DNA from 3 places in the Methylobacterium sp. Leaf89 genome. Region 3 is predicted to be linked to each of the others. Evidence: predicted binding sites of a transcription regulator. Region 3 holds the regulator's gene; each other region holds the start of a gene.
What was found. The regulator LexA, encoded in region 3, represses DNA repair genes until DNA is damaged. The targets are predictions, from matches to a motif close to TGTTCNNNNTGTGTTCNG.
Positions count from the first base shown of each region.

Region 1: the regulator LexA is predicted to act here: its motif matches at 1,354-1,371, upstream of ASF18_RS18135 (PA0069 family radical SAM protein).
Region 2: the regulator LexA is predicted to act here: its motif matches at 2,010-2,027, upstream of uvrA (excinuclease ABC subunit UvrA).

Region 1 covers NZ_LMML01000029.1:589,591-592,864, forward strand. Annotated here, with positions in the region: gene ASF18_RS18120 (neutral zinc metallopeptidase) at 1-35, shown strand, start outside; gene moaB (molybdenum cofactor biosynthesis protein B) at 121-678, shown strand; gene ASF18_RS18130 (hypothetical protein) at 709-1,230, opposite strand; gene ASF18_RS18135 (PA0069 family radical SAM protein) at 1,400-2,524, shown strand; gene ASF18_RS18140 (ribonuclease HII) at 2,490-3,119, opposite strand; gene ASF18_RS18145 (glycosyltransferase family 1 protein) at 3,184-3,274, opposite strand, start outside.
Region 2 covers NZ_LMML01000029.1:852,992-856,265, forward strand. Annotated here, with positions in the region: gene uvrA (excinuclease ABC subunit UvrA) at 1-1,889, opposite strand, end outside; gene ASF18_RS19315 (nitrate- and nitrite sensing domain-containing protein) at 2,373-3,274, shown strand, end outside.
Region 3 covers NZ_LMML01000032.1:23,373-26,646, reverse strand. Annotated here, with positions in the region: gene ASF18_RS22410 (ComEC/Rec2 family competence protein) at 1-712, shown strand, start outside; gene lexA (transcriptional repressor LexA) at 706-1,458, opposite strand; gene ASF18_RS22400 (DUF937 domain-containing protein) at 1,804-2,589, opposite strand; gene sfsA (DNA/RNA nuclease SfsA) at 2,753-3,274, shown strand, end outside.

The sequences.
Region 1 (3,274 bases), on a different contig from region 3:
AATCCTGCGACACGTTCCGGGCCGCGCGGAACTGAGCTGCAGCCGGCGCGCTGTCGGGGGGCGGGACTTTCGCGTAGGATCGGTCCCGTCCCGCCCGCGTTCGGTTGAAGGCATTCCAAGATGGTCGCATCCGACAAGACCCGCAGCTTCATCCCGCTGGTCATCGCGGTCCTCACGGTATCGGACACCCGCAGCGAGGAGGACGACCGCTCCGGCGACACCCTCGTCGAGCGCCTCACGGCGGCGGGGCACACCCTGGCCGCCCGCGCCATCGTCCCCGACGAGGTCGAGGCGATCCGCGGACAGGTCGAGCGCTGGAGCCGTGACCCGGCCGTCGACGTGGTCATCACCACGGGCGGCACCGGTTTCACGGGCCGCGACGTGACGCCCGAGGCCATCGAGCCCCTGTTCGAGAAGCGCATGGATGGTTTCTCGGCCGTCTTCCACCGCATTTCCTACGACAAGATCGGAACCTCGACCTTGCAGTCGCGCGCCACGGCGGGCGTCGCGAACGCGACCTACATCTTCGTTCTGCCCGGCTCGCCCGGCGCCTGCCGCGACGCTTGGGACGGCATCCTAGCCGCGCAGCTCGACTACCGCCATCGGCCCTGCAACTTCGTCGAGATCATGCCCCGCCTGGACGAGCACCTGCGTCGCGGCGCTTCGATCTCGGTGTAGGCGGGACGGTCGACCCGCGATCCGCGGCGATTACGCCCGATCAAGGCGCGCCGCGAGCGGGCGGGCCTTCAAACGGCGGTTGAATTTCGGGCCCGCCAGCAGGCGTTCGCGGCGCACCAGATCGCCTGGGCGTGGAGCGTTCACGCCGATGACGCGCTCCCCTCCGGCGGCCAGGCGTGCCGGCAGGCCGGTATGGGGGCGGCGCAAGCGGGCCAAAGACACCTCCGGGCGGGCCGTCCCGATGAAGCGGTCCAGAAGACGGATCCAACCCTCGGCGGGAACATCGCCGGCCTCGAGACACAGGACCCAGTCCCGGCGCGCGATCTTCGCACCGGCCGACCAGGGCGACGACCCACGACCACGCAGAACGACCGTTGCGCCGGTCGCCTCGGCCACGGCCTCGATCATCGCATTCGCGACCGGCACGACGATCACCGCGTCACCGACGAGTCCTGCCGCAACTCCGGCGACCAGCGCGCCTAGCGTATCGGCGAGGTGATCGACGGAATCGGGATCGGCAGGCCGCGCCACGAAGATGAGAGCCGAAAGCATGCGCGCGCATACCGTATTTTCGCGTAGCGCCAAGCCACATCGCGGCGACGCAGACGACGCAAATGGGTAGAAACGCGACACGACACGCGTTCTGCCTGAAATTTTTGCAGCGACCCGAACATTTGTTCATGATACGTTCTCGTCCGATCCCAACGGATGAACACCGCCTATGCCAGCCGACGCCACTCGCCCATCGTCCGCCGGCCCCGCGGCTGCGCGACGCCTCGGCGAGACCACATTGCAGCCGATGGGGCGGCGGGGCCGGGGTGCCACGGCCAATCCGAGCGGACGGTACGAGGCGGCCCGACGGGAAACCTTCGACGACGGCTGGTCCGGGAATGAGGAGGCGGTCCCCGTCCGGACTGAGGTGCGGCCGGAGCGTGCCCGCACGCTGATCACCCGCAACACCTCGCCCGACATCTCGTTCGATCGCTCGATCAATCCCTACCGCGGCTGCGAGCACGGCTGCGTCTACTGCTTCGCCCGTCCGAACCATGCCTATGTCGGCCTGTCACCGGGCCTCGACTTCGAGACCAAGCTGTTCCGGAAGGTGGGTGCCGGCGCTCTGCTCGAAACGGAGTTGTCGGCACCGGGCTACCGTCCCGCCACCATCGCCCTGGGCACCGCCACCGATCCCTACCAGCCGATCGAACGGGAGCATCGCGTCACCCGCGCGGTGCTGGAGGTCCTGGCGCGGTTCCGCCACCCGGTCGGCATCGTGACGAAATCGAATCTCGTCGTGCGCGATCTTGACCTCCTCACCGACCTCGCGCGCGACGGTCTCGTGAAGGTCGCGATCTCGGTGACCACCCTCGATCCCGTCCTGGCACGCCGGCTGGAGCCCCGCGCGCCGCATCCGCAAAAGCGCCTGGACGCGATCGCCCGCCTGAGCGCCGCGGGCATTCCCGTGATGGTCATCGCCGCGCCGATCATCCCTTCTTTGAACGACCACGAGCTCGAGGCGATCCTCGCCCGGGCCCGGGGGCTCGGCGCCGTGGAGGCGAGCCACGTACTCCTGCGCCTGCCGCTCGAACTCGATGATCTGGTGAACGACTGGTTCGCCGAGCATTACCCAGGTCGCCAGCGCCACGTCATGTCGCTGGTCCGCGCCGCGCGGGGCGGAAAGGCCTATGACGCCGCTTTCGGCACGCGGATGACCGGCACCGGCGCCTATGCCGACCTGATCCGCCAGCGCATGCGGCTCGCCCGGCAGCGCCTCGGCTATCCCGAAGTCCGTCGTCGCCTGCGCGTCGACCTGTTCAGGGTTCCGCGCGACCAGTTGAGCCTGTTCTGAGGTCGTGGGCGCGCGTGAAGCTGAGCCGATGATGGGGCGAGCGGCCGCGGTGTGCAAGGCCGGCGAGATGGGTGCGCGTGCCGTAGCCGACGTTGCTCGCCCAGCCGTAGTCCGGGTAGCGCCCGGCCAGCCGACGCATCAATGCGTCGCGCAGGGTCTTGGCCACGATGGAGGCGGCGGCGATCTGCGGCACCAGCCGGTCGCCGCCCACCACGGCGCGGCCGGGGAGGGCGAGTCCCGGAATCGTGTCGCGGCCGTCGACCCAGACCGGTGCGTCGAGATGCAGGCCGAGGACCGCGCGCCGCATGGCGTCGAGGGTGGCGGCGCGGACGTTGATCCGGTCCACCAGCGCGCGCGATCCGGCCGCCACCGCGACGCGGGCCCACGCCCGGATGAGTGGAGTCAACGCCTCGCGCTCGGCCGCCTTCAGGCGCTTGCTGTCGTCGAGACGCGCCAGAAGCTCGGGCGGGAATGCAGCCGGCGCGAACCACACCGCCGCGACGATCACCGGGCCGCAGAGGGCCCCCCGCCCAACCTCGTCGCAGCCGATCACGGCCGGGTAGGTCTCCGCCAGGCGCGGGTCGAAGGGCGGCATCGGCAGGGTCCGGGCAGGGGGCTGATCCCTTCCCCTAGCGTGCGCGGTCAGTCGGGTCCACGCGTCAGCCGAGTTCGACGATGCCCCGCGATGGCGTGCCCGCGGCCCGTACCCGGACGGACGTGCTGCCATGGGCTTGAGCGATGTTGTCGTAG
Region 2 (3,274 bases), on a different contig from region 3:
GTGAGATACTTGGCGGTCAGCGAATCCGGGTTCTTCAGCACCTCTTCGGGCGTGCCCTGGGCGATGATCCGTCCGCCATGGATGCCGGCGCCCGGGCCGACATCCACGACGTAGTCGGCCTGCAGGATCGCGTCCTCGTCGTGCTCGACCACGATCACCGAGTTGCCGAGGTCGCGCAGGCGCTTCAGCGTGCCGAGCAGGCGCTCGTTGTCGCGCTGGTGCAGGCCGATGGACGGCTCGTCCAGCACGTAGAGCACGCCGGTCAGCCCGGAGCCGATCTGGGAGGCCAGACGGATGCGCTGGCTCTCGCCGCCGGACAGCGAGCCGGAGCCGCGCGCCAGCGTCAGGTACTCGAGCCCGACATCGATCAGGAAGGTCAGCCGGTCGCGAATCTCCTTGAGGATCCGGTAGGCGATCTCGTTCTGCTTTTCGGTGAGCTTGCCCGGCAGCTCCGAGAACCATGCATGGGCATTTCGGACCGAGAGGGCGGTGATCTCGCCCACATCGTGCATCGCGATCTTGACCGAGAGTGCTTCGAGCTTCAGGCGCTTGCCGCCGCAGGTGGCGCAGGGCGTCTCGCTCATGAAGCGCGCGATCTCCTCGCGCGAGCTGTCGCTCTCGGTCTCCTTGTAGCGCCGCTCCAGGTTCGGGATGACGCCCTCGAAGGGCTTGTTCACCTCGTAGGCGCGCATGCCGTCGTCGTAGGCGAAGCGGACCGCTTCAGAACCGGTGCCGGACAGGATCACGTCCCGGGCCTTCGTCGGCAGATCGGCCCAGGCGACCGTGGTCTTGAAGCCGAAGTGGCGGGCCAGCGCGTCGAGGGTCTGGCCGTAATAGGGAGAGGTCGACTTCGCCCAGGGACCGACGGCACCGCGCTTCAGGCTGAGCTTGGCATCCGAGATCACGAGCTCCGGGTCGATCCGCATCTCGTGGCCGATGCCCCCGCAGGTCGGGCAGGCGCCGAAGGGATTGTTGAACGAGAAGAGCCGCGGTTCGATCTCCGCGATGGTGAAGCCGGAGACGGGGCAGGCGAAGCGCGACGAAAAGGTGATGGCCTCCCGCGGCGCCGCGCCCTCCGGCGTCTCGGCGAACTCGATCAGGGCGATGCCGTCGGCGAGTTCCAGGGCGGTCTCGAAGGAATCAGCCAGCCGCGCCGCGATGTCCGCCCGCACCACGATCCGGTCCACCACCACGTCGATGTCGTGCTTCAGCTTCTTGTCGAGCTTCGGCACGTCGTCGATGGCGTAGTACTCGCCGTCGATCCGCAGGCGCTGGAAGCCCTTCTTCTGGAACTCGGCGATCTCCTTGCGGTACTCGCCCTTCCGGCCGCGGATCACCGGCGCCAGGAGGTAGAGTCGGCTCTTCTCCGGCAGGGCCAGGACACGGTCCACCATCTGGCTGACGGTCTGGCTCTCGATCGGCAGCCCGGTCGCGGGCGAGTAGGGAATGCCCACCCGCGCCCAGAGCAGGCGCATGTAGTCGTAGATCTCCGTGACGGTGCCGACCGTCGAGCGCGGGTTCTTCGAGGTGGTCTTCTGCTCGATGGAGATCGCCGGCGAGAGCCCGTCGATCTGGTCGACATCGGGCTTCGACATCATCTCCAGGAACTGGCGCGCGTAGGCCGAGAGGGATTCGACGTAGCGGCGCTGGCCCTCGGCGTAGATGGTGTCGAAGGCGAGCGACGATTTGCCGGAGCCGGACAGACCCGTGAAGACCACGAGGCGATCGCGGGGAATCGTCAGGTCGATGTTCTTCAGATTGTGCTCGCGCGCGCCGCGCACCGAGATGACCCGCGCGTCGCGAGCCCCGTCGAACAGCGCCTCGATCTTGGCTTCGACCCGCTCGGCCTCGGCTTGCGATGTCTTGGCAGCGGCTTTGGCTTTGGCCATGGAGTCTCTTCGGAACGTCTTCGGCGCGGAACTCGTCGGGACTCGACCGGAGCCCCTGCGGCATGTCGGGCGCACCACCGCGTCGGGCAAGGCGCGCGCCACGCATAGCCGCTCTTCAGCTAGAACAAAAAGCGTACGCGGACAATATCGCGGCCTTCCGGCAGAGGTTTCGGCCGCCGCGACCGCACCGAATGGCAGTGAGGGAGTTCGCTGCCGACGGTTTGGAAGACGCGGCCCCCGCGGCTTCGGCCGCAGGATTGGGCCGACCCCTGTGGCCTCCGCAGACGGATCAGATGCTTCGCGGTCCAGCGGTCGCGTGAGTGAAGCGGATCACAAAGCAACTGGATGGTTCGCTGAAGCTCCCGACCCGCTCTGCCTAAAATTGAGGGGACCGACCAAAATTTGATCATAAGATAAATTTGAAACACAACTTTTACCGGCTGCTCCGACAGTGCCGCAGCGTTTCGAAGCAGGTTTCATGTGATGTCCGCCGGTCTTTTTTCATCGCTGCGCATTCGGATTCTTCTGGTTGCCCTCGCTCCATGTCTTGCGTTTGCGATGGTCGTGGGCCTTGCCATCACCGAGCGGATGAATGCTCGGACCCGAATGGTCCATGTGCAGGACCTCGTCGGCATGGCGGGCCAGGTCAGCGCCCTGGTGCACGAAGCCCAGCGGGAGCGCGGGGCATCGAGCCTCTATCTCGCCGCCAAGGGAACCAAGTTTCGGTCCGAACTCGATGCGCAGCGCCTGCGGACCGATGCCGCCCGGGCAGCCCTGGACGCGGGCCGGGCCGGCCTCGACCTCGCCGCCTTCGGAGCCGGCGTCGCCCGTCGCAATGCGGCGCTGACCGAGCAGCTGGCGGCGATCGCCCCCCACCGCACGGCGGTCGACGGGCTCGGTCGCACGCCGGCCCAGAACATGGGGCTGTATTCGGGGGTGATCGCGAGCGCGCTCGACCTGGTGCGCGAGGTCTCCCAGGTCGCCGCCAGCGCCGATCTCGCCGCCCGCATCAGTTCCTACTCGTCGTTCCTCGCCCTCAAGGAGCTGGCGGGCCAGGAGCGGGCCGCGGCCTCGGCGATCTTCGGCGCCGGCCAGATCGATCTTGCCGGCCACGAGCGCCTGGCGGGTCTGAGCGCGGGCCAGGGCACCTACGAATCCCTGTTCCGCCTCGGGGCCGAGCCGGAACAGGTGGCCCTCCTCGATGCCGGCAAGGCTGCGCCCGCGGCCCGGGAGGTCGATCGTCTCCGCCGCCTCGTTATCGACACGCCCCCCGGCACGCCGCTCGCCTTCACCGATGCGCCCGCCTGGTTCCGCCTCGCGACCGAGCGCATCGATACGCTCAAGACGATCGAGGACCGGCTCACCGCGGATCTTGGAGCCGCCGC
Region 3 (3,274 bases):
GGTCCCGGCCTTCGGCACGGGGGCCCTCGGCCTCCTGGCCGCCGCCCTGATCGTCCTGACGCTCCCGGCCTCGTCGCTGCGCTGGCTCGGCCTCATTCCGGCAGCGATCGGCATCGCCTGTGCGGCTGCCCCGGATCGCTACGACATCTACGTCGATCGGGAGGGGGCGGGCGCCGCCATCCGCCAGCGCAACGGGCGGCTCGCCACCCTTGGCCGGCCGCCCCCCTTCGTGCTCGCGCAATGGCTCAAGGCCGATGGAGACGACCGACGGGTGCAGGACGTCACGGGGTTCGAGGGCGCGCGCTGCGATCGCCTGGGCTGTACCCTGACCACACCCGACGGCCGCGTGCTCGCCCTGACCACCGACAAGCGTGCCCTCGGAGAGGACTGCGCCAGGGCCGACATCCTGATCACCCGGCAATCCACGCCCGGGGGCTGCGCCGCATCGATCGTCATCGACCGGGATTTCCTGGGATCGCACGGTGCGACCGCGATTCGCCTCACCCGCGATGGGCCGCCCCTCGCCTCCGCGAAGCATCCCGGGGATGTCGTGCCCTGGCGTGCGACGCCTTTGCGCAAGCCGTTGGACCCGCCGGGAACGTCCTTGCCATCTTCTACACCGCCGGCGTCGGTCTTACCGGAAATCCCCGATCGCACCCGCGACCCGTCGGATCCGTCCGGCGATGAACCGGACGGGGACCCCCTTCAGTAGCGGCGCACCAGACTGACGAGACGTCCCTGGATCTGCACCCGATCCGGCCCGAGGACCCGCGTCTCGTAGGCCGGATTCGCCGCTTCCAGGGCGATGGACGATCCACGCCGGCGCAGGCGCTTCAGCGTCGCCTCCTCGTCGTCGATGAGGGCCACGATGATGTCGCCCGTATTGGCGGTGTCCTGCTTGCGGATGACCACCAGGTCGCCGTCGAGGATCCCGGCATCGACCATCGAATCGCCGCGCACCTCCAGGGCGTAATGCTCGCCGCCGGCCAGGAAATCCGGCGACATCGTCACCGAATGGCTCTGTTCCTGGATGGCCGAGATGGGCGTACCGGCCGCGATCCGACCCATCACCGGGATGGTCACGGCCCGACCGCTCTCGTCGGTGGCCTGCGTGGTCGGCAGTCGGGACACCGATGCGCCGGCCGGCAGGCCCTTGCCCTTGCCGCCTTCGACCACGCTCGGCGTGAAGCGGCGAACCTCGGAGGCCGGAGCGGCGCGCGGGGCGCCCGCATTCCCCCCGAGGCTCTCCGGCATCCGGATCACCTCGATGGCCCGCGCCCTGTTGGGCAGCCGGCGCAGGAAGCCGCGCTCCTCCAGGGCCGTGATCAGGCGGTGAATGCCCGACTTCGACTTCAGGTCGAGGGCGTCCTTCATCTCGTCGAACGACGGGGGAACGCCGCTCTCGCGCATCCGAAGCTGGATGAACTGGAGCAGGTCCAGCTGCTTACGCGTCAACATGCGGGACACTCTTCGTTAGCGCAACGGATCGCGGCGGGTGGCACTAGAAACAAACCACGAACACGTTAAACGTTCCGTAAGTGTTCTGCAAGGGTTCCCATCTCAAGCCTCTCGGGCCCGATCCGTTCGATCCCTTCGGGAAGGGCAGATCTGGGCGTCGCCCGAGCGCCACGCCGGCCTGCCGCTGCGGCCATCGCTGCGATCGAGTGGTGCCCCGATCCGACGAACGAGTTGGACGGCCGGCGTCGGGACCGGTCGGCAGGGCGCCGCGCCCTCGGGTCGATGGCCCGGCGACGATCGGTTCTGTGCCATCCTCTGCCGGCGTCGCCGACGGCGGGTCTTCGGCTAGCGCTGCCCGGTGCGCCCTGCCTTGGGCCGGTCACCCGAACCGTTGCCGCCCGTCTCGGTGGGATTGCGGGGATCCTGCCAGAAGGTATCGAACAGGCGCTGCATCGCGCGGGCGTTCTCCTGCTGCACCTCCAGGCCCGTCTGGAACATCTGCTGCATCACGTCGAAGGGCGCTTCCGTGGCCGACCTGTCCGGCGCGGCGGACTCCGGCCGGGGCGAAGCCGCGAGCCACGTCGACGCCGCACGCGGTCGCGCCTGGGGCGAGGGCGTCGCGGGCTTCGGGGCCTTGGCGCCGGAGTTCAGGAACGCCTGCATCATCTCCGACCAGGCATTGGGCGGGAAGCCGAAGGGGTTCGCCTCGGCGCGCGGGGCCGGCGCCGCGGCAGGCGGCTGGTTGATCATGACGTGGACGATCCCCGCCACCACCATGCCGGCCATGATCGGCAGCATCTGCTTCAAGGCCGGCATCGCCACGCCGCTGACGGCAGCGGCCTGCTGCAGAACGGCCTGACTCAGATGGGGCGAGCCGAAGAGTTGCTGGACCAGCATGTCCATCTGCGGCGTCGCGCTCGACGCCTTCGGCGCGGCGGGGCCGACGAGATTGAAGAGGTGGGCGAAGCCGGTCGGATCCTGGGCGACGTTCCGCTGCAGCCCCATCGTGAGGGCCGGAAGCAGGGCTTCCATCGCGCGCAGGCTCTGCTCCGGCGACAAACCGAACTGCCGTCCGAAACCCTGCGCGTTGGGGCCCGCCTGCGCCTGAAGGATGTCGAACAGATTGAACATGGCGGCCTCGCGGACGAACTGCGGCTTTCCCGGTCATCGACCCGGGCGCGCCGCGCGAATTCTGTCGCATCCGGTCGGTACTGACCAGCCCGGGCGCCTCACGACGGCCCGATTCCCCGTCGACGGGGGCCCGTATCAACCCGTTTCTTGCCCCGGACCCGCGATGCGCTTCCCTTCGCCCCTGATCGAGGCGCGCCTGGTGCGTCGCTACAAGCGCTTTCTCGCCGACCTGCAGCTTGCCGACGGGTCCGTGATCACGGCCCATTGCCCCAACCCGGGGGCGATGCTGGGACTTGCGGTGCCGGGCGCGCGGGCCCTGTTGTCCGACGTCCGGAGCCCGACGCGCAAGCTCCCCTTTTCCTGGGAACTGGTGGAGGCGGATCTGCCCGGCGGCCGGCAATGGGTCGGCATCAACACGATGCGGCCGAACGCCCTGGTGGCGGAGGCCTTCGCCGCCAGCGGCCTGCCCTGCCTCGCCGGCTACACGGGCCTGCGCCCCGAAGTCCGCTACGCCCGTGCCAGCCGGGTCGACTTCCTCGCCACCGGGGAGGGGATGCCGCCCTGCCATGTCGAGGTGAAGAACTGTCACCTGATGCGCAGCCCCGGCCTCGCGGAATTTCCCGATTGCGTCGCCGCCCGCAGCGCCCGCCACATGACGGACCTCGCGGCCGTCATCGAGGCCGGG